Regions from separate parts of the Streptomyces sp. NPDC006332 genome, predicted to be linked through region 1. Evidence: riboswitches for the same ligand, from Rfam matches in the RefSeq annotation. Region 1 holds a riboswitch; each other region holds the start of a gene.

Evidence for each region. Region 1 has a riboswitch for cyclic di-AMP ahead of ABZ027_RS22615 (LysM peptidoglycan-binding domain-containing M23 family metallopeptidase). Riboswitches for the same ligand answer to the same signal wherever they lie in the genome.
Region 2: another riboswitch for cyclic di-AMP. It lies ahead of ABZ027_RS09080 (LysM peptidoglycan-binding domain-containing protein); the one in region 1 lies ahead of ABZ027_RS22615 (LysM peptidoglycan-binding domain-containing M23 family metallopeptidase).
Region 3: another riboswitch for cyclic di-AMP. It lies ahead of ABZ027_RS20910 (C40 family peptidase); the one in region 1 lies ahead of ABZ027_RS22615 (LysM peptidoglycan-binding domain-containing M23 family metallopeptidase).
Region 4: another riboswitch for cyclic di-AMP. It lies ahead of ABZ027_RS15465 (NlpC/P60 family protein); the one in region 1 lies ahead of ABZ027_RS22615 (LysM peptidoglycan-binding domain-containing M23 family metallopeptidase).

The regions. Positions count from the first base shown of each region.
Region 1 is NZ_JBEXRA010000024.1:126,181-132,080, reverse strand. Features, by position in the region: gene ABZ027_RS22620 (DUF6250 domain-containing protein) at 1-276, opposite strand, end outside; gene ABZ027_RS22615 (LysM peptidoglycan-binding domain-containing M23 family metallopeptidase) at 558-1,487, opposite strand; cyclic di-AMP (ydaO/yuaA leader) riboswitch at 1,492-1,650, opposite strand; gene ABZ027_RS22610 (alpha-galactosidase) at 1,955-4,030, opposite strand; gene ABZ027_RS22605 (tyrosine-protein phosphatase) at 4,212-5,006, shown strand; gene ABZ027_RS22600 (DUF6126 family protein) at 5,058-5,180, opposite strand; gene ABZ027_RS22595 (XRE family transcriptional regulator) at 5,177-5,806, opposite strand.
Region 2 is NZ_JBEXRA010000007.1:91,275-97,174, forward strand. Features, by position in the region: gene ABZ027_RS09070 (peptide MFS transporter) at 1-1,171, shown strand, start outside; gene ABZ027_RS09075 (CocE/NonD family hydrolase) at 1,190-3,184, shown strand; cyclic di-AMP (ydaO/yuaA leader) riboswitch at 3,459-3,638, shown strand; gene ABZ027_RS09080 (LysM peptidoglycan-binding domain-containing protein) at 3,642-4,379, shown strand; gene ABZ027_RS09085 (HAD family hydrolase) at 4,393-5,205, opposite strand; gene ABZ027_RS09090 (FAD-dependent oxidoreductase) at 5,458-5,900, opposite strand, start outside.
Region 3 is NZ_JBEXRA010000022.1:41,335-47,234, forward strand. Features, by position in the region: gene bioB (biotin synthase BioB) at 1-630, opposite strand, end outside; gene ABZ027_RS20890 (8-amino-7-oxononanoate synthase) at 844-1,971, shown strand; gene ABZ027_RS20895 (DUF397 domain-containing protein) at 2,022-2,249, opposite strand; gene ABZ027_RS20900 (helix-turn-helix transcriptional regulator) at 2,259-3,119, opposite strand; gene ABZ027_RS20905 (ATP-binding protein) at 3,333-3,791, shown strand; gene ABZ027_RS20910 (C40 family peptidase) at 3,861-4,334, opposite strand; cyclic di-AMP (ydaO/yuaA leader) riboswitch at 4,339-4,548, opposite strand; gene ABZ027_RS20915 (hypothetical protein) at 4,896-5,201, opposite strand; gene ABZ027_RS20920 (ATP-dependent Clp protease proteolytic subunit) at 5,208-5,843, opposite strand.
Region 4 is NZ_JBEXRA010000014.1:93,274-99,173, reverse strand. Features, by position in the region: gene ABZ027_RS15480 (C40 family peptidase) at 1-64, opposite strand, end outside; gene ABZ027_RS15475 (hypothetical protein) at 517-870, shown strand; gene ABZ027_RS15470 (tellurite resistance/C4-dicarboxylate transporter family protein) at 848-1,906, opposite strand; gene ABZ027_RS15465 (NlpC/P60 family protein) at 2,046-3,227, opposite strand; cyclic di-AMP (ydaO/yuaA leader) riboswitch at 3,235-3,403, opposite strand; gene pcrA (DNA helicase PcrA) at 3,810-5,900, shown strand, end outside.

The DNA of each region.
Region 1 (5,900 bases):
TGTGGCGGTGTACTCCAGGACGTACGGCCCTTCGAGCCGTTCCCTGAACCAGACGGTCGCGCCGGCGGGCACGTCGACCTCCAGGATCCCGTGGGAGGCGGTGACGGTGCCGCCCTTCTCGAGTTCCACGGCCCATCGGCCGAGACCGTGACGGAAGTCGTCGTGGGCGATCGGGTGGCGGTGGCGGGGCGAGGCGCTCGCGGTCGCGGCCGGGGTGAGGGCGGCCATTGCGGCTCCGGCGGCCAAGGTCGCGAAAGCTCTGCGCGTGGTCGTCACGAGAGACGACTCCTTCCGGGCGATCGACAGGTGCGGCAGGGGAAAGCGCTTACACAGAAGCGGAGTTCACTGTGCCCTCCGGCCCCGCACGCTGTCGACGGATCAGGCACTTTTCGCCACAGGACCGCAATGCGACGGTCAGGAATTGGCCAGGAGAGGGATAGAACGTATCGCCGTGGACCCGGACCTACCGAAATCCGGGCCCGGACATACCGAAGGCCGGACCCGGGGATCAGGGGTCCGGCCTTCGGCAGCGTGTCAGGCAGGTGGTCGTGCGGGTGTCAGCCGACCGCGACACCCTTGGAACGGAGGTAGGCGAGCGGGTCCACGTCCGAGCCGTAGTCCGGCGTGGTGCGGATCTCGAAGTGCAGGTGCGGGCCGGTCACGTTGCCGGTCGCGCCGGAGAGACCGATCTGCTGGCCCTCGGTCACCGTCTGACCGCTGGAGACGGAGATCGAGGACAGGTGCGCGTACTGCGCGTAGTAGCCGTCGGCCAGCCTGATGACGACCTGGTTGCCGTACGCGCCGCCCCAGCCCGCGGAGACGACCGTGCCCGCACCGACGGCCTTGAGCGGGGTGCCGGTGGGGACGATGAAGTCGACACCGGTGTGGTAGCCACTGGCCCACATGCTGCCCGCCACGTGGTAGCCCGTGCCGATGGTGGCTCCGTCGACCGGCAGGGTGAAGCCGTTCGCGGTGCTGGTGGTGGCGGCGCTCTGCTCGACGACCGTCGACTTCTGCGAGGCGGACGACGAGGACGACGAGGACGCTGACGAAGGCGAAGACGACTTCGGCCTCGGCTTCGGCTTCGGCTTCGACGAAGAGGCCGACGACTCGGCCTTCTTGCCGATCGTGAGCTTCAGACCGGGGTGAATCAGCGACGGGTTGTCCCCGACGGCCTCACGGTTGTCGGCGTAGAGCTTCTGCCAGCCCCCGCTGACGTGCTGCTCCTCGGCGATCTTGGCGAGGCAGTCTCCGGCTCGCACCACATAGGTCTTCACACCGGAAGTCCGCGCGGCCACCGACTTCTTCGCGGCAGTCGGAACTGACGACTGAACGGCATTCTCCGAAATGGACTGGGCACTCGCCGCATGGGCGCCGGTGGCCCCCAGAAACGGAAGGGCGAGTGCCGCGCCGCCGGCTGAGGCGACGGCGATGGAACGGGCGAAGCGCTGAGTCTTCGGTTGGCGATGCTTACCCCTCGCGGGCATGGCGAATTCCTCTCCGGCGCCTGCGAGGTGAGCTGTCGGGTGCGGACTGGAGATGTCCGGCCATACCGAGGTACGACTTGACCCCAAGCCTGTTCCGGAGACCGGAACAGGCGGTTCTACCTGTGGGTCCCCCGCTCCTGCCGTGGTCGGGTGAGTGTGTGCGGGCTCCGGTCGGCGGCAGGATTGGGCGTCCGTCCGGATCGGTGGCGAACGTAAGCGACTAAGACGCACAGGGACAAGCGGAAGGTTGCACCCAAATCCGCTTCTGTTGATCCGTAATGGGAATTCCCAGTCACCCTCGGTAAATCAAGAGTCATCCACTTCTCGAATTCCCTTGAAAGACATAAGAATTACGTGAACATGACGCGCGACGGACGGTCACGAATATGACGCTCCTCACGCTCCACTTCCCAGGTCGCCCCATTTCAGGCAGAGTTGGAATGAAGGCGCCAATTCGGGCACAAGTCTCAGATGCGGCGCAGCTGGATAACCTTCGCATCGAAGTCGCCCCGGAGGCCGGTCCGCAGTCCGTGGTGCAGCAGCACGGCCCCTCGGTGAACTTCGCCCGTTTCACGGCATTCGTACGACGCTGTCGGGTCGAGTCCGCGCAGCCGCAGCGCCGGTACGGGCTCGCCGTGGTGCTGCGCCTGGAGGCAGGCCAGGACGACCGTCTCGTCACCCAGCACGTACTGCACCGCGCTCGATCCGCCCGTGGGTGGGCGCAGTCGATAGAGGTCGCCACGCTGCACGAGGGGACGGATCTCCTTGTAGAGAGTCACCCAGTCCCGGGCCTCGGCGAGCTCTTCCTCGGTCCACTCGGCGAGGTCCCCGCCGACTCCGAGCACCCCGGCCATCGCGCTGACGAACCGGAACCGCAAGCTGCTGACCCGGTCGTTGAGCTGGGTGTTGGGGCTGTCCGTGACCCAGGCGGCCATCACGCGTGCGGGGTGGATCTGGCTGAAGCCGTGCTGGATCGCGAGCCGGTCGAGCGGGTCGGTGTTGTCGGAGGTCCACACCTGGTCGGTACGGCTCATGATGCCGAGGTCGATCCGGCCGCCACCGCCGGAGCAGGACTCGAAGGCGACCCCCGGGTGCGCCTCGCGCAGCCGGTCCAACAGGCGGTACAGCGCGTTCACGTGATCCACCCACAGGCGCTGCGGGTAGGGGTCGTCGGGCCAGCCCGCGTCGGTGAAGCAGCGGTTGAAGTCCCACTTCACATAGTCGATCGGGGCGCTGGAGAGCAGCCCGTGCAACTGCTGCCAGAGGTACTCCTGGACGTCCTCGCGCGCGAGGTTCAGCACCAGCTGGTTGCGCTGTTCCGTCCGCTTTCGCCCTGGTTGGTACTGCACCCAGTCCGGGTGGGCGCGGTAGAGGTCGCTGTCCGGATTGACCATCTCCGGCTCGACCCAGATGCCGAACTGCATACCGAGGGCGTGCACCTGGTCGGCGAGGGGCCTCAGGCCGCCGGGGAAGCGGTCCGGGTTGGGCGTCCAGTCGCCGAGCCCGGCGCGGTCGCTCGTGCGCTTCCCGAACCAGCCGTCGTCGATGACGAACAGCTCGACGCCGATCGCCGCGGCTCGGCGGGCCAGCACCAGCTGCTGCTCCTCGGAGATGTCGAACTCGGTGGCCTCCCAGGAGTTGAACAGCACCGGCCGGTCCTGGTCCGCGTCCGGGATGACAAACGTCAGCTGGTAGGCGTGCCAGGCGCGGCTCGCCCCGCCGAAGCCGGCGTCGCTCCACAGGCCGGCGAAGACGGGGGCGGTGAAGGACTCCCCCGCCTCCAGACGGAGCAGGCCGGAGTCGTCGTACCCCGCGCCGCCGGTGATCTGCACGCGCGTGTCGGGCAGTTCGGCCACGGCGATGCGCCAGGACCCGGACCAGCCGAGGGCGCAGCCGTAGACCTCGCCGCGCTCCTCGGTCGCGTCGGTGTCGAGCGCGACCCACGGCAGGTACTGGTGTCCGGTGTGGCCGCGGCGGCTGCCGATGACCTTCTCGCCGTAGGTCAGGGGGGCGCGCGTCAGCCGGGACTCCGCGGCCCAGCGGCCGTGCAGGTGCGACATCCGCCAGCCGGTCTCGCGGTCGGGCAGGGTCCAGGTGGCGGAGTCGGCGCGCAGGAGCTCCACCGTGGGGCCCTCGTTGTCCAGGCTCACCCAGCGCTCCACGACGTCGTGCCGCATGCGGTAGTGCAGGGTGATTGTGAGGCCGCCGTCGCGGAATCTGAGCCGCAGTTCGTCGTCCTCGGCACGCTCGTAGGCCTCGAAGACCCACTCGGTGCCGCGCCGCTCGTCGGTGCGCACGGACAGGGCGGGGCGGACGAAGCGGGGGCCGCCCTCGACCGGGTACTCCTCACGCCCGTCCAGCGGAGACTCGAAGCCCCGGTGGTCCGGCAGGGGGAGCAGGGCGAGGGCCTCGGCGTCGGCGAGCGCGATCCGCGCTCCCCAGTGCAGGTGCAGCAGCTCGTGGTCCTCGGTGAGATGGAGGGCGTAACTGCTGGTCGGCCCGGACAGAATCCACGTTCGGCCGTTCTCGGCGATCTCCAGCATAGGGTCCCTCACAGATACGAACAGCCACGAACAGGTGCACTCAAGCCTCAACATCATCAAGGTCGGCGAGCCCTCGGCGCAACGCCTGTGGACAACTGCTTGGCCTACGAAGCCATGTCGTATGGTCGGGTGAGTGCCCGCCGTCGAGCCGCGTCGACGGCACCGACTGGGAGGATCCCCCGTGACACAGCAGGTCCCGTCGACCGAGCCCGAGCTGTCCGGAGTGCGCAACTTCCGTGACGTGGGGGGCCTGCCGACCGTGGACGGCCGCCGGGTGCGGCCGGGGGTGCTGTTCCGCAGCGGCCACCTCGCGCACGCGACCGCCGAGGACGCGGCGTTCCTCGCCTCCCTGAATCTGCACACGATCTTCGACTTCCGCAACTCGGCGGACCAGAAGCTGGAGGGGCCCGACGTCGAGCTGCCGGGGGTGCGCAATGTGAACCTGCCGCTGACGGATCCGGCCCACGGCAGCGAGTTCTGGACGATGGTCCGCGACGGCCGGATCGACGAGCTGCGCGAGACCCTGGGCGACGGCAAGGCCGCGGACCGGATGATCAGGTCCTACCGCGCCATCATCAAGAAGCGCACCGCCGAGCACTCGCTGGTGCTGCGCTCGCTCGCCGAGGACAGTGTCCCCGCGCTCATGCACTGCGCGGCGGGCAAGGACCGCGCGGGTCTGTCCGTGGCGGTGACACTGCTCGCCCTCGGCGTCGAGCGGGAGGCGATTTTCGCCGACTACCTGGAGTCGAACGCGAAACACCGCCGCTACAAGGTGCGGCGCAGCAGCTCCGCGTCGGCCTACACCCCCGAGGTCATGGAGCTGCTGAGCCCCCTCTTCGAGGCCCGTGCCGAATATCTGACGACCGCGTTCGAGACGATCGAGGAGACCTGGGGCGACGTCGACACCTACCTGGAGAAGGGGCTGGAAGCCACCCCGGAGATCCGGGAGCGGCTGCGCGGGCGACTGCTGGACTGAGGGCCCGGGCCCGGGAGTTCGCACCCGGAGGCGGTCCTGACCTGCGACAGGTCATTTCTGGGCGCCCAGCTCGAACAGGAAGTAGATGAAGGCCGCGAACACGTGGCCGACGGCGATGTAGATGATGAGGCGCACCCACAGGGCGCGGGGGAACTTCTCCTCCATGTCAGTCATGGCGTGTCTCCAGGGGTGGGGCCCAGGCACAGCGTGGCCGTGGGGCTCTGCAGCAGGGTGTGGACGAACAGGAGCTCGACCCCGTCGGGGTCCTGGGCGGCGATACGGTGCGGGGTCAGCGAGTCGAAGTGCGCGCTGTCGCCCGGTCCGAGCCGATGCCTGGTGTCCCCGAGGCTCAGCCGCAGCCGCCCCTTGAGGACGTGCAGCCATTCCTCGCCGGGGTGCACCCGCACGACGTCGCCCTGGGAGCCGTACGGGACATGGACGCGCAGGGCCTGCATGCCTCGGCCGGACGCGCCGGCCTGCCAGTAGGTCCAGCCGCCGGCCGCGGTCGGTTCCATGTCGGCGGTACGCACGATCGCGTCCCGTTCCACGGCCGTCTCACCGAGAAGGTCCGAGACCGTCGTACCGTAGACACGGGCCAGCGCGAGCAGCATCGGCAGCGAGGGCTGGCGCTGCCCGGTCTCCAGCCGGGACAGGTGGGCGGGCGACAGCCCCGCGGCCCGGGCGGCGGCCTCCAGGGTGAGGGAGGCGTGGCGGCGCAGGCCGCGCAACTGTGGCGCGACGGCGGGCAGGTCGGCGACCGGCCCGGGCGGCGGCTCGTTGTCGGCTTCCGGTGGGATCATGTCTCCATTGAGCCCCGGGTTTGCCTCAGCGGCAAATTCCTTGCCTCAGAGGCAAAAGCGCGTACGCGGAGCCTCCGGCATCCCGGGTGCTCCG
Region 2 (5,900 bases), on a different contig from region 1:
CGGTCACTACGCCATGGCCGTGCCCACGGCCGCCATGACCTGGGCGGGTCTGGGTCTGATCAGCGCCGGCACGGGCCTGCTGAAGCCCAACGCGGCCACCCTGGTCGGCAAGCTCTACGCCACCGACGACGACCGCCGTGACGCCGGCTTCGCGCTCTACTACATGGCGATCAACATCGGCGCCTTCGCGGGCCCGCTGATCACCGGCTGGCTCGGCGACCACCAGGGCTGGCACTGGGGCTTCTCGGCGGCGGCGATCGGCATGACGTTCGGACTGATCCAGTACGTGTGGGGCCGCCGCCATCTGGCCGGACGCCGGAGCGCGGCCGAATTCGCCCTCGCGCCCGACGCGATGCGCCGCGCGGTCCGACTGATCGTGGCGGGGATCGTGGCCGTCGCGGTGCTCGCGACCGCCCTCGCCATGGCCGGCCTGCTCACCATGGACCGCTTCGTCGACCTGCTCACCCTGGTCTCGGTGATCGCCCCGGTCGTGTACTTCGCGGTGATGTTCAAAAGCCCCCGCGTGACCGCCGAGGAACGCGGCCGGCTGCGCCCCTACGTGGTGCTCTTCCTCGCCTCCACCGCCTTCAACTTCATCCTGTTCCAGGCGTACTCGACGATGATGCTGCTGGCCGCGTCGAACGCCGAGACGACCATCCTCGGCTTCGACTTCCCCGCCAGTTGGTACGCCTCCGCGCTGGGTGCCTTCGAGGTCGCTCTCGCGCCCGTGGTCGCCGCGCTCTGGGTCCGGATGGGCCGCGGCCAGCCGCACGCCTCCAACAAGATCGCGATCGGGGTCGTCCTGGGCGGACTGTCCTTCCTGCTGATGGCCGTGCCCACCTCCGGACACGCCTCCGACGACTACCTGATGTCCGCCTGGTGGATCGTCGGCTCGTACCTGCTGCTCGGCCTCGGCGACATCCTGCTGGAGACCTCCGGCATGTCGGCCACCAGCAAGCTCGCCCCGGCCGCCTTCTCCAGCCAGACCATGTCGCTGTGGATGCTGTCCCTCGCGCTCGCCAACGGCATCCAGGCCCAGACGGTGAAGCTGTACGACGACATGTCCAAGCAGGCCTACTTCGGCGTCAACGGCGCGATCGCGGTGGCCGCGGGCCTGGCCGTGCTGGCAGCCGCGCCGTGGCTGCGCCGCACCATGCACCCGGTCCACTGAACTCACGGGGTCACCCTCATGCACATCCGTACGTCCTTCCCCTACGAGACGACCCACGAGGACATCCGCATCCCGCTGCCGGACGGGACCCGCCTCTACGCACGCGTGTGGCGCCCCCTGACGGACGAACCAGTACCCGCGATCCTCGAATACCTGCCCTACCGGCTGACCGACTGGACCGCGCCCCGCGACTGGCAACGCCATCCCTGGTACGCGGGCCACGGTTACGCCTCCGTACGAGTGGACGTCCGCGGACACGGCAACAGCGAGGGCGTGCCCGGCGACGAGTACTCCGCCACCGAGCTGGCGGACGGCGTCGAGGTCGTCAACTGGCTGGCGGCGCAGCCCTGGTGCGACGGCAAGGTCGGCATGTTCGGCATCTCCTGGGGCGGCTTCAACTCCCTCCAGATCGCGGCCCTCGCACCCGAGCCGCTCAAGGCGGTCGTCACCGTCTGCTCCACCGACGACCGCTATGACAACGACGTGCACTACATGGGAGGTTCCGTCCTCGCGGTGGACATGCACGCCTGGGCGTCCACCATGCTCGCCTTCGTGTCCCGGCCACCGGACCCGCTGTACGCCGGGGAGGCATGGCGTCAGATGTGGCTGGAGCGCTTGGAGGAGGTCGATCCCTTCATCCACACCTGGCTCGACCACCAGACCCGGGACCGCTACTGGCGTCACGGCAGCGTCTGCGAGGACTACGGCGCGATCGACGCGGCCGTGCTGGCGGTCGGCGGCTGGCACGACCCGTACCGCGACACGGTTCTCAGGCTCGTCGAGCACCTGCCGCCCGAGCGGGTGCGCGGCCTGATCGGCCCCTGGTCCCACCAGTACCCCGACCGCGGTCTGCCGCCCGGCCCCGCGATCGGCTTCCTCCAGGAGACCCTGCGCTGGTGGGACCACTGGCTGAAGGGAAAGACCACGGGCGTTCTCGACGAGCCCCTGCTGCGCGCCTACCTCAGCGACTCGCACCCCCCGGCCACGGTGTACGACACCCTGCCCGGCCGCTGGGTCGGCGAGCCGGCCTGGCCCTCCCCCCACGTCTCGACCGTCTCGTACGCCCTTCAGGGCGCCCCGCGCCCGGTCCGCTCCCCGCAGCACACCGGCATCGACGCCGGTCGTTTCTTCCCGTTCGGGAACGACGCCGACCTGCCGCCGGACCAGCGGGAGGAGGACGCGCGGTCGGTGTGCTTCGAGTTCGAGGTGGGCGAGGAGACCTGGGTGCTGGGGCGGCCGAGGGTGCGGCTCAGGCTGAGTTCCGAGGTGCCGCGCGGCCAGGTGATCGCCCGGCTCTGCGATGTCGCCCCGGACGGCTCCTCGACCCTGGTCACCCGGGGCGTACTGAACCTGTCCGCACGCCAGGGGCGGGACCGGGCGGTGCCGTGGGAGCCGGGTGCCACGGAGGAGGTCGAGTTCGAGCTGAACGGCATCGGCCACGCCTTCCCGGCCGGCCACCGCATCCGGCTGGCCGTCTCCTCCGCCTACTGGCCGTGGATCTGGCCGCAGCCGCAATCCGCGGCGGGCTTCACCCTCGACCCGGCCGGCAGCGTGCTCGACCTCCCGGTGCGCGACCACGAGACGGGCCCGTCGGTGACCTTCGAGGAACCGGAGCAGTCCGCGCCGCTCGGCGTCGCCCAGCCGGTCACGCTGGAGGAGCCGCGTCCGGAGCGGCTGGTCGTGCGGGACGTGGCCAAGGGCGAGTGGCGGCTGGAGGTCGATCCGCGCTACGGCGGCACCCGGGTGTATCCCGACGGGCTGGAGTTCGCCGAGGACGCCCTGGAGACGTACACGATCGACGAGGCCGATCCCCTGTCGGCCCGCGCCCGCTCGGACTGGTCGGTCCGGCTGCACCGGCCGGAGCTCGGCTGGGAGGCCACCGTACGTACCCGCTCGGAGCTCACCTGTGACGGAGCGGACTTCCACACCTCGAACGAGGTGATCTGCACGGACGGCGACGAGGTGGTCTTCCACCGGACCTGGGAGAAGCGGATCCCACGGACTGCCGGTTGACTCCGAGTTGGGCTCATTGCCCGATTTGCCGGTCTTGTGCTCGACCGTGAGTTGAGTCACTCACGGTCCAGCGCACCCGGGCCTCACGCCACCACCCTCCCCCTTGCCATTCGCGCCAGTTGACCCTTGGCAACAGCAAAGGATCAAGTGCCCCAAATACCTCAGACCAAGGTCAATAGGTACGAGGTGTGAATCCGCCACTTGTTTCGGACATGTGCTCTCGCATACGTTCCCGGCCTGTCGGGCGGACGCCGAATCCTGCCGCCGCCCATAGAGACATCCACCGACGAACACCGCACGGCAGGAGCGGGGGACCCAGGTAAGCCGCCGTTCGGGACGTTCCAGGACATTCCGGTACGGCTCGGGGTGAAGCCGTGCCTCCTCACGGGGGCACGGCCGGGCAACTCCCGCCCGAACCCGACAGCTCACCTCGCAGGCGCCGGAGAGGAACGTCCCCATGTCCGCACGAGGTAACCACCACCGCTCCAGACTCAGCCCGCTCGTCCGAGGCGTCGTCGCCGCCGGAACAGGCGCCGCCGTTCTCGCCCTCCCGCTGTTGACCGCGACCACCGCGAGCGCCGCACCCACCGCGAGCGCCCCGAGCGCCGCACCGCAGGTCAGGTCCATCACCTACACCGTGGCCAAGGGCGACTCGCTCAGCAGCATCGCAACCAAGTACCACACGCCCGGTGGCTGGCAGCAGCTCTACAAGGACAACCGCAAGGCTGTCGGCGCCCACCCCAGCCTGATCCACACGGGTCTCAAGCTCACGGTCAAGACGACCAAGGCGAGCACGGCCGACAAGGCCGCCGCACCCGCCGCCAAGCCCACCACGTCCGTCGCCCAGGCCACCCAGGTCGTCGCCAAGACGTACGCGAACAACCTCGACGGCTGGATCCGCGAGTCGCTGGACATCATGGCGCAGAAGGGCATCCCCGGCTCGTACGACGGGATCTACCGCAACATCATGCGCGAGTCGTCCGGCAACCCGCTGGCCATCAACAACTGGGACTCCAACGCCGCCGCGGGCACCCCCTCCAAGGGCCTGCTCCAGGTGATCGACCCGACCTTCGCCGCGTACCACGTGGCCGGCACGTCCTTCGACCCGTTCGACCCGGTCGCGAACATCACCGCCGCCTGCAACTACGCGGCCGCGATGTACGGCTCGATCGACAACGTGAACGGCCCGTACTGAGCCTCACCTGCCCTCACCTGAGCGGAAACAGTCCTTCGAGGACGACGGCGATGCCGTCGTCCTCGTTCGACAGGGTGACCTCGTCGGCCACGGCCTTGAGTTCGGGGTGCGCGTTCGCCATGGCGATGCCGTGGGCGGCCCAGTCGAACATGGGGATGTCGTTGGGCATGTCACCGAAGGCGACGGTCCGTTCCGGGCCGAGGCCCAGACGGTCGGCGGCCAGTGCGAGGCCGGTCGCCTTGGTGATGCCGCACGGCTGGAGTTCGACGGTGCCGGGCCCGGACATGGTGACCGTGGCGAGGGAACCGACCACCGAGCGGGCGGTCGCCGCCAACTCGTCGTCGGACAGGTCGGGGTGACGCAGCAGCACCTTGCTGATGGGCTCGCACCACAGGTCGTCGCGCCGTTTCACGCGCACCGCGGGCAGCGTCGGGTGGGGCATGAGGTAGCCCGGTTCGATGAGCGTGAGTCCGTCGACGCCGTCCTGGTCGACGGCCGCGTACACCTCGCCCACCTCGGCCTCGATCTTGCCGAGCGCGGTCTCGGCCAACTCCCGGTCCAGGGTGACCGACCACAGCAGACGGCCCGCGCCGGCGTCGTACACCTGCGCGCCCTGCCCGCACACCGCGAGCCCCTCGCTGCCGAGGACGTCGAGGAGGGGCCGCACCCTGGGCGCCGGCCGGCCGGTGACGACGAGGTGCCGGGCGCCGGCCGCCGCCACCCGCGCGAGCGCGGCGAGTGACCGGTCGGAGAACGTGTCGTCGTCGCGGAGCAGCGTTCCGTCCAGGTCGGTGGCGATCAGTGAATATGCGGTAGGTGCGGCCATGATCAGAGAATACGGATGGAACGCCCCGCCGACTCGACGCGAACCGGACGGCTACCGCCTTCCCCCGCGGTGACGCCCGCTCCGGCCGCGCGCGCCTGTCCCTCTACAACGGTCGTCGCGCTGAGGCTCCTCGGAGGGATCGGAGGGGCTCGGGTGCCGCCGCCCGCAGACGCGGGAGCCCGGCAGTGGGCGGCGCGACGGGCGGCGGACGGCAGGCGGCAGGCGGCAGGCGCGGCGGAGTGTGGCGGGCGGCTACCCGTGGGCGGCGGCCAGGTGTTTCGCCAGCCTCGGTGACGCGAACTCCGTCCCGCACACGAACCGCATCACCGGCCCGTACGACGCCGCCGACGGCAGGCCGGTGAAGTACAGGCCGGGGACGGACGACACGTACCCCGCGCCCAGTTTCGGGGCGCCCCGGCTCACCGTGAGCCGGGTGCGCAGTTCGTGGCCGAGGAAGTCCATCGCGGCGAGGTCCACGCGGTATCCGGTGGCCGCGATGACATGGTCGGCCGCCATCCGTTCCCTGCGGCCGGTGAGGCCGAGGGCGGTCAGCGTCGGGTGGCCGTCGGCGGTGTCCGCGCTCAGTACCCGGTCGACCTCGCTGACCCGCACCGTGCTCTCGAAGCGCTCGCGCAACCACCACGCGCCCAGCGGTCCCAGAACCCGGCGGACCAGGTAGTGGCGGGCCTGGGCCG
Region 3 (5,900 bases), on a different contig from region 1:
ACCCATACCGGCGATCAGACCCGAGCAGGCCGACAGGCCGGCCGCGTGCGCCTTGGTGACCGTGTCCACCCGGTCGGCATAGGTATGGGTGGTCGTGATGTCCCCGTACGTCGCCTCGGAGGTGTTCAGGTTGTGGTTGTAGGCGTCGGCGCCCGCCTCGCGCAGCCGCTCCGCCTGACCGTCGGAGAGCAGCCCGAGGCAGGCGCACACCTCGACGCCCTCGTTCTGTTCCTTGATGGTCCTGATCGTGCCCGCGACCCGCTCCACGTCCCGGTCGGTGGGCCCGCGCCCGGACGCCACCAGACACACCCGTTTGGCGCCTCCCGCCAACCCGGCCGCCGCCGCCTCGGAGGCCTGATCAGGCTTGAGCCAGGTGTACTTGAGGATGCCGGCGGTGGAGCCGAGCCGCTGGGAACAGTAGGAGCAGTCCTCCGGGCACAGGCCCGACTTGAGGTTGACGAGGTAGTTCAGTTTCACCCGTCGGCCGAACCAGTGCCGGCGTACCTTGCCGGCCGCGGCCACCACATCGAGCAGGTCGTCGTCGGAAGTGGCGAGGACGGCGAGTGCCTCCTCGCGGCTCGGCACCTCGCGCCGCAGCCCCTTTTCCACCAGCGTGTTCAGCAGGTCCATGAAAGCCGATCCTGTCCTAAGGAGCCGTCCGGGGCCAAGGAGAGTTCGCACAACAGAGGCGCTTGGAGGTGTGGGTATCGCCACATACGGGGTGCCCGGTTGTCCCGCTAGTGTCTGTTCACTGCCTACAAATACTGTCTGCGCGCCGGCCTGCACCGCACTGCCCGGCACCGCACCGCGCTGCCTACACAAGCCAAAAGCCCTGGAGGACCGATGGCGTTCGGCTGGATCGACGAGGAGGCGGGCCGGCGCCGCCGCGCCGGGCTCGTACGGACGCTGCGGCCCCGCCCCGCCGACTCGCCCCTCCTGGACCTCGCGAGCAACGACTACCTGGGCCTGGCCCGTCATCCGGAGGTCACCGAGGGCGCGGCCCGGGCCGCCCGCACCTGGGGCGGCGGCGCGACCGGCTCCCGGCTGGTCACCGGGACCACCGCGCTCCACGCCGAACTGGAACGCGAGCTGGCCGACCACTGCGGCTTCGAGGCGGCCCTCGTCTTCTCCTCGGGCTACGCCGCGAACCTGGCCGCGGTCACCGCGCTGGCCCCGCACGGCTCGCTGATCGTCTCCGACGCGGGCAACCACGCCTCGCTGATCGACGGTTGCCGGCTGGCCCGGGGTGCCACCCAGGTCGTCGGGCACGCGGACCCGGACGCCGTGGCCAAGGCCCTGAGCACGCACGAGGGTCCCGCGGTGGTGGTGTCCGACACGGTCTTCTCGGTGGACGGCGACGCGGCCCCGCTGGCCGCCCTGGCCGCGGCGTGCCGGGAGCGCGGCGCGGGGCTGGTGGTCGACGACGCCCACGGACTCGGCGTCCTGGGCGACGGCGGCCGCGGCGCCCCGCAGGCGGCCGGTCTCGCGGGCGCCGACGACGTCGTCGTGACGGTCACGCTGTCCAAGTCGCTCGGCAGCCAGGGCGGCGCCGTGCTCGGCCCCGCGCGGGTGATCGACCACCTGGTCAACGCGGCCCGGACGTTCATCTTCGACACCGGCCTCGCCCCCGCGGCGACCGGCGCGGCCCTGGCGGCGCTGCGGCTGCTGCGCCGAGAGCCGCACCGGGCGGCGCGGGCACGCGAGGTCGCGGGTGAACTCCACGCACGCCTGACGGCCGCGGGGCTGCGGGCGGTACGCCCGGACGCCGCGGTGGTCTCGGTGCGCGCGCCGTCCCCGGAGACGGCGGTCGGCTGGGCGGCCGACTGCCGTACCGCCGGGCTTGCCGTGGGCTGCTTCCGACCTCCCTCCGTGCCCGACGGCATCTCACGGCTGAGACTGACCGCCCGCGCGGACCTCTCCGCGGGGCAGATCGAACGCGCTGTACGGGTGATCGGCGAGACACGACCATGAGTCGGCGTGACACGGCCGTGCGCCGCGCCCCGATGGACGGGGCGGTCTGATCAGGACTGGATCGCGGCCGTGAATCCCGCCCAGCTCTCGGGGGAGAAGAGCAGCGCGGGTCCGGCAGGGTCCTTGGAGTCGCGTACGGCGAGCAGACCGGCCCAGCGGCCGGTCTTCGGCCGGGCAGTCTCGACGCAGTTGTTCGCTCCGGTGCTGTAACTGCTGCGCAGCCACCGGACGTCGGGCAGATCGGTACTGGAAGGTACGTGCCGAGGCAGTGCGGTCATGGTGCCTCCTTACGCGCCGTCACCTATCGCGGCGATGTAATCCAACGAGTCCTCGGGCGAAAGGGCGTGGAACTGAAGGGCGTTGAAGGCCTCGGTGTAGGCCTGAAGGTCTTCTTTCCGCTCGAGATAGAGGCTACTCGTCAAGTGGTCGAGAACAACCACATCCAGATCAGATGTGCTCGAAAATGAGAAGATAACGAAAGGCCCGGTGACGCCGATGTGTGCTCCGGCCGCGAACGGAAGTACCTGCAACCGCACTTGGGGCAGTCGCGCCGCCTCAAGAAGGCGCTCCAGCTGCCGCTTCATCACCTCGGGGCCGCCGACCTCGCGCCGCAGCACCGCCTCGTCCAGTACGGCGTCCAGCGCCAGCGGCGGTTGCGATCGCAGCACGTCCTGCCTGGCCAACCGCACCTCCACCAGGGCGTCCACCCGCTCCTCGTCCAGCCCGTCGACCGCCGCCCTGGTCACCGCCCGGGCGTACTGCGCCGTCTGCAACAGACCCGGCACCACCGAGGTCTCCAGGGTGCGCATCTCGCTCGCCTGCGACTCCAGGCTGATGAAGTCCCGGTAGGTGGGTGGCAGCACTCCTCGGTACGCGTGCCACCAGTGGTGCCGCCCGGCGCTCTCGTCGGACCCGGCCAACACCAGTAGTAACTCCCGTAGTTGGGCGTCCCGCACCCCGTAGGCGTCCAGCAGTAACCGCACGTCGGCCGGTTTCACCCCACTGGCGCCGGTCTCGATGCGGCTCACCTTCGACTGGTGCCAGCCCACCAACCGGGCCGCCTCACCACTCGTGAGTCCGGTACCGCTGCGCAGGGAACGCAGTTCCGCCCCCAGTTTCCGGCGGCGCACCGCAGGACCGTGCTGCATGGGTTACTCCTTACTCCGACCGAGGCACCCAAATATGCTCTGTCGCCCTAGAGTTCACCGCTTCGAGCGACAGATATATGCATTACTTGGTCGATCGCCTCCCGTGACCGCCGCGGTAATGGCAGTCTGGCGACGAAGCACCAGTCCGGGACCGTACTCGAACCATCCGCTCCGTGTCGGACTGCGGGCCCGTGGGAAAGGGACGACGTCGCCATGGCAGACCATCTGGAAGCATCCGTCACTCTGCCGAGCGTTCCCGCCTCGGTCTCCGCGGCCCGCACCTATGTGCTCACCACCCTGGCGGAGTGGGGACTGGCGACGGACACCGACATCGCCGACACCATCCGGCTGATCGTCTCCGAACTCACCACCAACGCCGTACAGCACACCTTCGGACAGTCACCCACCTTCACGGTGGACATCGAGCTCGACCGAGACGAACACCTGCGCATCGGTGTCACCGACAGCCACCCGCGATTCCCCAAACGACTGCCGGCCGCCGTCCAGCAGGACAACGGCCGGGGCATGGTGATCATCCGGTGGCTGGCCGCCGAGTGCGGCGGCAAACTGAGAGTCAGACCCACCCGAGAGGGCGGCAAGACGGTCTCCATCGAACTGCCGTGGTCCGTTCCGGCCGCGCCGGTATCGGCGGCGGGGCAACAGGAGCCGTAGCGGACCCCTGTCGCGGGACGGACGCGCGGGGCGACGGCGGGTCAGCTCACCGTCGCCCCGCGCGGGAGGTCACTTGACCCGGCCGTACCAGACGCTCTTCGTCCAGATCTTCTGCAGCCGGACGACGTCCCCGGTCTTCGGGGAGTGCCAGAGCTTGCCCTTCCCGGCGTAGATGCCGACGTGGTACACGTTCGAGCCCGAGTGGAAGAAGACCAGGTCTCCCGCCTTGCGGCTCTTGGAGGAGATGTGGCGCGTCTTGTTGTACTGCTGGGCGGCCGTGCGGGGCAGTTTCTTGCCGGCCTTCTTGAACGAGTACATCGTCAGCCCGGAGCAGTCGAACCTCTTCGGCCCGGTCGCCCCGTACTTGTACGGGGAGCCCTTCTTGGAGGCCGCGACCTGTAGTGCCTTCGTCGCCGGGGTGGCTGCCGCGGCGTCGGAGGTGACACCCGGGACCACGATCGAACCGCCGACGGCGGCGATGGCGAAGGCCGAGGCCGTACCGGCCCGGACCATGAGCGACGGGACACGATTGAGCGCAGTCATGCGCAACCCTTCGTCAGCCGCCTGTGAAGGATGACCTGTCGGATTCGGGCTGACAAAGTTGCCCGGCCGCTGACGCGGCTTCACCCCAAGGGCTGCTCGAACCGGCGCCTCCTGTACGGAGACAACCGTTCCGGCGACCCGTCGTGCTTGGGTCCTCCACTCCTGCCGATCCACTCCTGTCGACCGGTCATCCGCGCGGCGGCAGGACTCGGCGCCCGCCCGGATCGCCCCGCCGCTGTGGCGGGGTCTTGTCGTCAGTCAGGGATCTTGACTCACGGATGTCCGAAAAACCCAATGGAACCGGGGGTTTGTGTTGTTACTCACCACTCACCCGTTCGGGTGGACACCCTCCTGTTCGATGAGGTGTCGAGGGGCCCAAGGGGCCCCGGACCAGCAGCGGAACGTCCCATTTCGTCCTCTGACTACGCGCGTTGCGCAATCTGATCGGGCCGATAAATGCAGCCGTGTCTAGTCCGAACAGCGGTACCCCGTTTGGTCCGTTTCGGCTCCGGTCCGGACGCTCGGCGGTGGGTCGGCGCGTCCGGACCGGCTGGGGGAGCGTCAACTGTCGGAGCACGGCGGCACGGTGACGCGTGCCGTGCGGCGCTCCCCGTCCAGCACGCGCAACGCACGCGCCAGCGTGTCGGCGTGCAGTTCGGTCTCGCCCCGACGGTGCATCAGCTCCAGCGCGTCCCGCAGCGCGGCCGCCTTGCCGACCAGTGCCTGCGCGGCACGCAGTCCTCGGTACGTGTCCCCGTGCTGCGCCGGATTGATCCGGCCGAGCAGGTCGACCACGTCGAGGTAACGGTCGATCACCTCACCCTCGGCGCGGGTGAGGGCGGGCAGCGGAGGCAGATCGGGCAGCATCGCGGCTCACCACGCGTCGGGTGCGGGACGCGAGGCCTTGCGGCTCGGGACGAGCCGGTCCACCAGCCCGTACTCCACGGCTTCCTGGGCGGTGAGGATCTTGTCCCGCTCGATGTCCGCGTGCACCTGCTCAGGGGTCCGCCCGGTGTGCCGGACGAGCAGCTCCTCCATGCGGCTGCGTACCCGCGTCAACTCGTCCGCCTGGATGGCCAGATCGCTGGCCTGCCCCTGGACCGGCTCGATGATCGCGGGCTGGTGGATCACCATCCGCGCGCCCGGCAGCGCGGAGCGCTTGCCCGGCGTGCCCGCGGCGAGCAGCACCGCGGCCGACGAGCCGGCCTGGCCCAGGCAGAACGTCTCCACGTCGCACGTGACGTACTGGAGCGTGTCGTAGATCGCCGACATCGCGGTGAACGAGCCGCCGGGGGAGTTGATGTACAGCGAGATGTCCCGGTCCGGGTCCTGGTGTTCGAGGTACATCAACTGGGCCATCACGTCGTTCGCCGAGATGTCGTCGATCGGCGTCCCCAGGAAGACGATCCGCCCCTCCAGGAGCTTCGAGTACGGATCCATCGTCCGGTACCCGGAGCTGGTGCGTTCGGTGAACTCGGGCAGGACATGGCGGGCGGACGGTCGGGTCATCGGAACCCCTCCTTCGGCGTCTGTAAAAAATGTACAGGATGTACGTGACGTTATGAT
Region 4 (5,900 bases), on a different contig from region 1:
TCGCCGCCGTGCGGGCGGTGGTGCCGCCGACCGAACGCTGCCGGGGCTTGCGGTGCGCTGCCAACTGGACTGCACGTCCTTTCGTACGACCGCCTCATCCGTACGAACGCCAAGCGGAGCGGACGTACGGCCGCCCGGGGGCGGATCTACGCGTCCGGCGGCACCCCGCACAGGGGAAGCGGACCGCCGCCGGACCTTCTCGGCGGTGGTGGCCGACTGCCGCCCCTGGCCCGGGCGGCGGTGGGGAGCCGGTCACCTGGAGGTGGACGCTAAACCTGATCGTGACGGGACGGTGACGGGATGTACGGAAGTGCCGCGAGCGGACCGTCTGGTGACCGTATGTGAGCGTGATGCGGGATGGACGCCGTCCACTTCACGCAGAGCGATGACCGAGGTGGGGAAATCAGCGGCCCGGGGGAGTCGCCAGGTGCTATGGGCCGCGTACCCGCGAGATCCGGTGCGGTGGGGAGGGCCGGTGTCAGGTGCCTCCCGCACCCCTGATTAGGCTCCGGCCTCATGGACGTACTCATCCATCTCTTCGTCGGCCTGCACATCATCGGCATCGCCTCGCTGCTCGGCGGCTTCCTCACCCAGATGAAGGCGATGGGCCAGGGCACCGCCCGCTTCGTCCCGGCGATGCTGCACGGCGCCCTGACGATGCTGGTCACCGGCGCCATCCTGGTCGGCCTCAACCAGGCCGACGACCAGCACGTCAACAACATCAAGATAGGCGTGAAGCTGGCCCTGCTGATCGTGATCCTCGGGCTCGTCTATGTGAAGCGGGACGACGAGCGGGTGGACAGGAGCATGTTCGGCCTGGTGGGCGCGCTGACCACGGCGAACATCTTCATCGCGGTGCTGTGGACGTGATCGCCGGGCGGTCGGCGGCGTAGGCCGACCGCACCGCGCCCGCCGCGACGACGGCCCAGACCGCGACCGTGATCCACAGCAGCACCTCTCCGGGCGTCTCGAACGATGGAACGTCGGCGGCGGAGGCGTCGGCGACGGACAGCGCCGCCGCCGCGGTCATACCCATCGGGAACACGGTCGCCCAGCGCCGCACGTCGTAGCGCGGCCGCGGCCACCCCACCTCCGCCACGAGCAGCACGGCGTACCAGGCCAGGTCGAGCACCAGCAGGGCGACCGTCACCGCGCGTAGGACACCGCTGTCGTCGTCGTTCCACAGGTTCAGCCGGGCACTGTCGGCGGCCAGCAGCTTCGCCCCGGCGAGCGCCGAGATGGCCAGCGCCCCGCCCGCGACCCACTGGTCGCCCCGCCCCTCGATCACCTGCCGCAGGTCGAAGTGGGCGAGGGCGAGGCCGTACACGACCAGCCCCAGCCAGAACAGCACGAGCGCGGTGTGCGCGAGCCAGGCCGCCGTCTCGGCCGCGGCGAGCGTCGCGCCGAGCACCGCGAGCCCCTGCGTGGCCACGCAGCTCAGCAACACCGCCCCGGGCATCCGCCGCCGCCAGTGCCGTACGACGAGGACGAGCAGCATCGGCCACAGCAGCGCCGCCAGCGCCAGCAGCGCCTCGGCGAGGAGCTGCCGGCCGAGGTCCGAGAACCGGGTGCCCAGCACGGTGGTGGCGGCGACCGAGGTCAGTGCGCCCGGCGTCCCGGCCTCGGCCACCCAGCCGGTCCGCTCCCGCAGCAGCCCCACGACGAAGTGCGCGGCCAGCCCCAGCCAGCCGACGCAGGCCAGGGCCAGGGTGATCCGGGAGAGCGCCTCGTGACCCGCCAGGTGCAGTCCGACCGACAGGATGCCGGTCGCCATGACGGCGGCTCCAGCCGCCGGGGAGCGCCGCGTCCACCAGGCGCGGAGGAGGGCACGAGGGGAGCGGGTGAAGCGAGGGGAGGGGGAGGCGGGTGAGGGGCTGGAGGAGGCGCTGGGGGAGGGGCCGGCCATGGGGCCGATGCTAGGAAGCGCGACGCCCGTCGCGAGCGGGGCGCGCACGCGGGCGTGGGGAAAACGCGCGGGCGCAGCACACGGAGGGCCACCCCGCGTCGGGGTGGCCCAGTCCGAGGGTGGCTCCTGGTGGGGGCGGTCAGGCCGGTCGTACCACGCTGTGGATCGCCGACTCGCCGTCGTAGTAGATCGACTCCTCGCGGACGTACGCGCCCGGCTTCGGGGCGTGGATCATCATGCCGTTGCCGATGTACATGCCGACGTGGCTGATGTCGTCGTAGAAGAACACCAGGTCACCGGGTTGGGCGGCGGAGAGGGAGACCGTGGTGCCCGCGTTCACCTGGTCGTAGGTGGTGCGCGGGAGGGTGACCCCGGCGGCCTTCCAGGCGGCCTGGGTGAGGCCGGAGCAGTCGTAGGAGCCGGGGCCGGTGGCGCCCCAGACGTACGGCTTGCCGATCTGGGCGCGGGCGAAGGCGAGCGCCTTCTCGGCCTTGGTGGCGTACGTGGCGTCGGGCGCGGCCTCGGACGACGGGGCGGACGGGGACGCGGACGAGGAACCCGTCGAGGAGCCGCTGTCCTGCTGCTGGGCCGCCGCCTCCCGGGCCTTCTGCTCCGCAGCGGCCTGCTGTTGTGCCAGCTCGGCGGCCTTGCGCTCCGCCTCCTGCTGTTTCCTCTCCTCGATCGCGGCGAGCCGCGCCTTCTCCTCGGCGGTCAGCTGCGACAGCAGGGTGCGGGCGTCGGCGAGCTTCTTCTGGACGGTCGACTTGGCCGTCTTCAGGTCGCCTTGCGACTGGGTGAGCTCCTGAAGGCTCTCCGTGGCCTCCCGGCGCTTCTTCATCGTCGCGGACTGCTCGGTGACGTAGTCGTCGACCGCGCCCTTCTCGCGACTGGTCAGCCGGCCCATCAGCTGGGTCTGGTCGAAGTAGTCCTGCGGGGAGTCCGCGAGCAGGAAGGTCGCGGTGTCGGGTGCGGAGGCGCCGGTGCGGTACTGGGCGGCGGCGAAGGAACCCAGCTCCTCCCGCGCCTCGTTGAGCTTCTGGGTGCGCTGGGCGACGTCTTCGAGGAGGGTGTCGACGCGTTTGCGCTGCTTGCCCGTCTTCTCCTTGGCCGCGTTGTAGTTGTCGGTCGCCGACTCCGCCTGGCGGTACAGGTCGTCGACCTTCTGTTCGACCTCTTCGAGGCTGGGTTTGTCGTCTACGGGCGCGGCCTGCGCCGACTGGGACAGCAGGGCGACGGAGGTGAGGGCCGCCGTGGCGAGGGCGGGGGTCCGTATGCCTGCTACGCGCGTACTCGGGGGACGCGACTTGCGGTGCGACGCCAAGGGAGGCGACTCCTTCCACGTTCCGCCTACCGAGTTAGCTGTCGGGTTCGGGCGGGAGCTGCGGAAGGGTTGCCCTACGGCCTTGTCCCACTGGGAGTCGGGCCGATTCACCCCAAGTTCGGTGGGTCCCCGGTTCCGGTCGCGCGGCGGCGCTGCGGATTCGGCGGAGGCCGCGCGGCCCGGCGAGGTTCGCCGGTGGGGGTCGTACGGCCTGTCCGGCACGGTAGCCAACTCGTGTGGCCGCTGTGAAGGTTGATGTTCGATATGCCCGATACATTTTCGTGACCTTCAGTCAGGACGTCGCCGTTTGTGGTGGATTCGGAGAGATCTGTAGTGATCTGCAGTGATCTGCGCGTTCTGGATGATCTGAAAGATCTGTGGTGACTTTTGCGCATTTCTCGCCCTCTCTGCCTGATCGGTCGCGGACCGTGACGGTGCGGACCCGCAGGGTGGGCGGGTCCCGCGGGGTGGGCGGTGTGGCCCGCGGGGAAGATCCTCGGCGTCCGTGCCCGCCGCTGGATTCCCGCGATGTTCTCGGGGTGGCGGCGGGCTGTCAGTGGGGGGTCCTAGACTCGGAGTGCGATGAGCAGCCTCTTTGATGACAGCTTCCTGGCGAACCTCCAGGCCCCTCGCGGGCACGAGGAGGGCCCCCCGCCGCCGCCCGAGGACGACCACGTACCGGAGCCCGTCCCGGACGATCTCTTCGGCGGGAAGTTCGACGTGCCGCCGGACCGGGACACCCACTACCGCGACGGCGCCCCGCGCCCGGCGGTGGACCCGGCCGCGCTCCTGGAGGGGCTGAACGAGAACCAGCGCGAGGCCGTCGTGCACTCCGGTACCCCGCTGCTCATCGTGGCCGGCGCCGGCTCGGGCAAGACCCGTGTGCTCACGCACCGCATCGCGTACCTGCTCGGCGAGCGGAACGTGCATCCGGGCCAGATCCTCGCGATCACCTTCACCAACAAGGCCGCCGGCGAGATGAAGGAGCGCGTCGAGCAGCTCGTCGGCCCGCGCGCGAACGCGATGTGGGTGATGACCTTCCACAGCGCGTGCGTCCGCATCCTGCGCCGGGAGTCGAAGAAGCTGGGCTTCACGTCCTCGTTCTCGATCTACGACGCCGCCGACTCCAAGCGTCTGATGGCCCTGGTCTGCCGTGACCTGGACCTCGACCCCAAGCGCTACCCGCCGAAGTCCTTCAGCGCCAAGATCTCGAACCTGAAGAACGAGCTGATCGACGAGGAGGACTTCGCCGCCCAGGCCGCCGACGGTTTCGAGAAGACCCTCGCCCAGGCCTACGCGATGTACCAGTCGCGGCTGCGGGAGGCGAACGCCCTCGACTTCGACGACCTGATCATGACGACGGTCAACCTGCTGCGCGCCTTCCCGGACGTCGCCGAGCACTACCGCCGCCGCTTCCGGCACGTCCTCGTCGACGAGTACCAGGACACCAACCACGCCCAGTACTCCCTGGTCCGGGAGCTCGTCGGCACCTCCGAGCACCCGGTGGACGTACCGCCCAGCGAGTACGACCTCCAGCCCGCCGAACTGTGCGTGGTGGGTGACGCCGACCAGTCGATCTACGCGTTCCGCGGCGCCACCATCCGCAACATCCTCCAGTTCGAGGAGGACTACCCGGACGCGACGACGATCCTGCTGGAGCAGAACTACCGCTCCACGCAGACGATCCTCACCGCCGCCAACGCGGTCATCGAGCGCAACGAGTCCCGCCGTCCCAAGAACCTGTGGACCAACGCGGGCGCCGGCGCGCGCATCACCGGCTATGTCGCCGACACCGAGCACGACGAGGCGCAGTTCGTCGCCGACGAGATAGACCGCCTCACGGACGCGGGCGACGCGAAGGCCGGCGACGTCGCCGTCTTCTACCGGACCAACGCCCAGTCCCGTGTCTTCGAGGAGATCTTCATCCGGGTCGGCCTGCCCTACAAGGTCGTCGGCGGTGTCCGCTTCTACGAGCGCAAGGAGGTCCGGGACGTCCTGGCCTACCTGCGGGTCCTCGCCAACCCGGAGGACTCGGTACCGCTGCGCCGGGTCCTGAACGTGCCCAAGCGCGGCATCGGCGACCGCGCCGAGGCGATGATCGACGCCCTGTCCCAGCGGGAGAAGATCAGCTTCCCGCAGGCACTGAAGCGGGTCGACGAGGCCTACGGCATGGCCGCGCGCTCCACCAACGCCGTGAAGCGGTTCAACACGCTGATGGAGGACCTCCGTACCGTCGTCGACTCCGGCGCGGGCCCGGCGACCGTCCTGGAGGCGGTGCTCGAACGCACCGGTTACCTCGCCGAGTTGCAGGCCTCCACCGACCCGCAGGACGAGACCCGGATCGAGAACCTCCAGGAACTCGCCGCCGTGGCCCTGGAGTTCGAGCAGGAGACCGCGGAGGGGGAGGCGTCCGGTTCGCTCTCCGACTTCCTGGAGCGGGTGGCCCTGGTCGCCGACTCCGACCAGATCCCCGACGAGGAAGAGGACGGCTCCGGAGTCATCACCCTGATGACCCTGCACACCGCCAAGGGCCTGGAGTTCCCGGTCGTGTTCCTGACCGGCATGGAGGACGGCGTCTTCCCGCACATGCGTGCCCTCGGCCAGACCAAGGAACTGGAGGAGGAGCGCCGCCTGGCGTACGTCGGCATCACCCGCGCCCGGGAACGGCTGTAT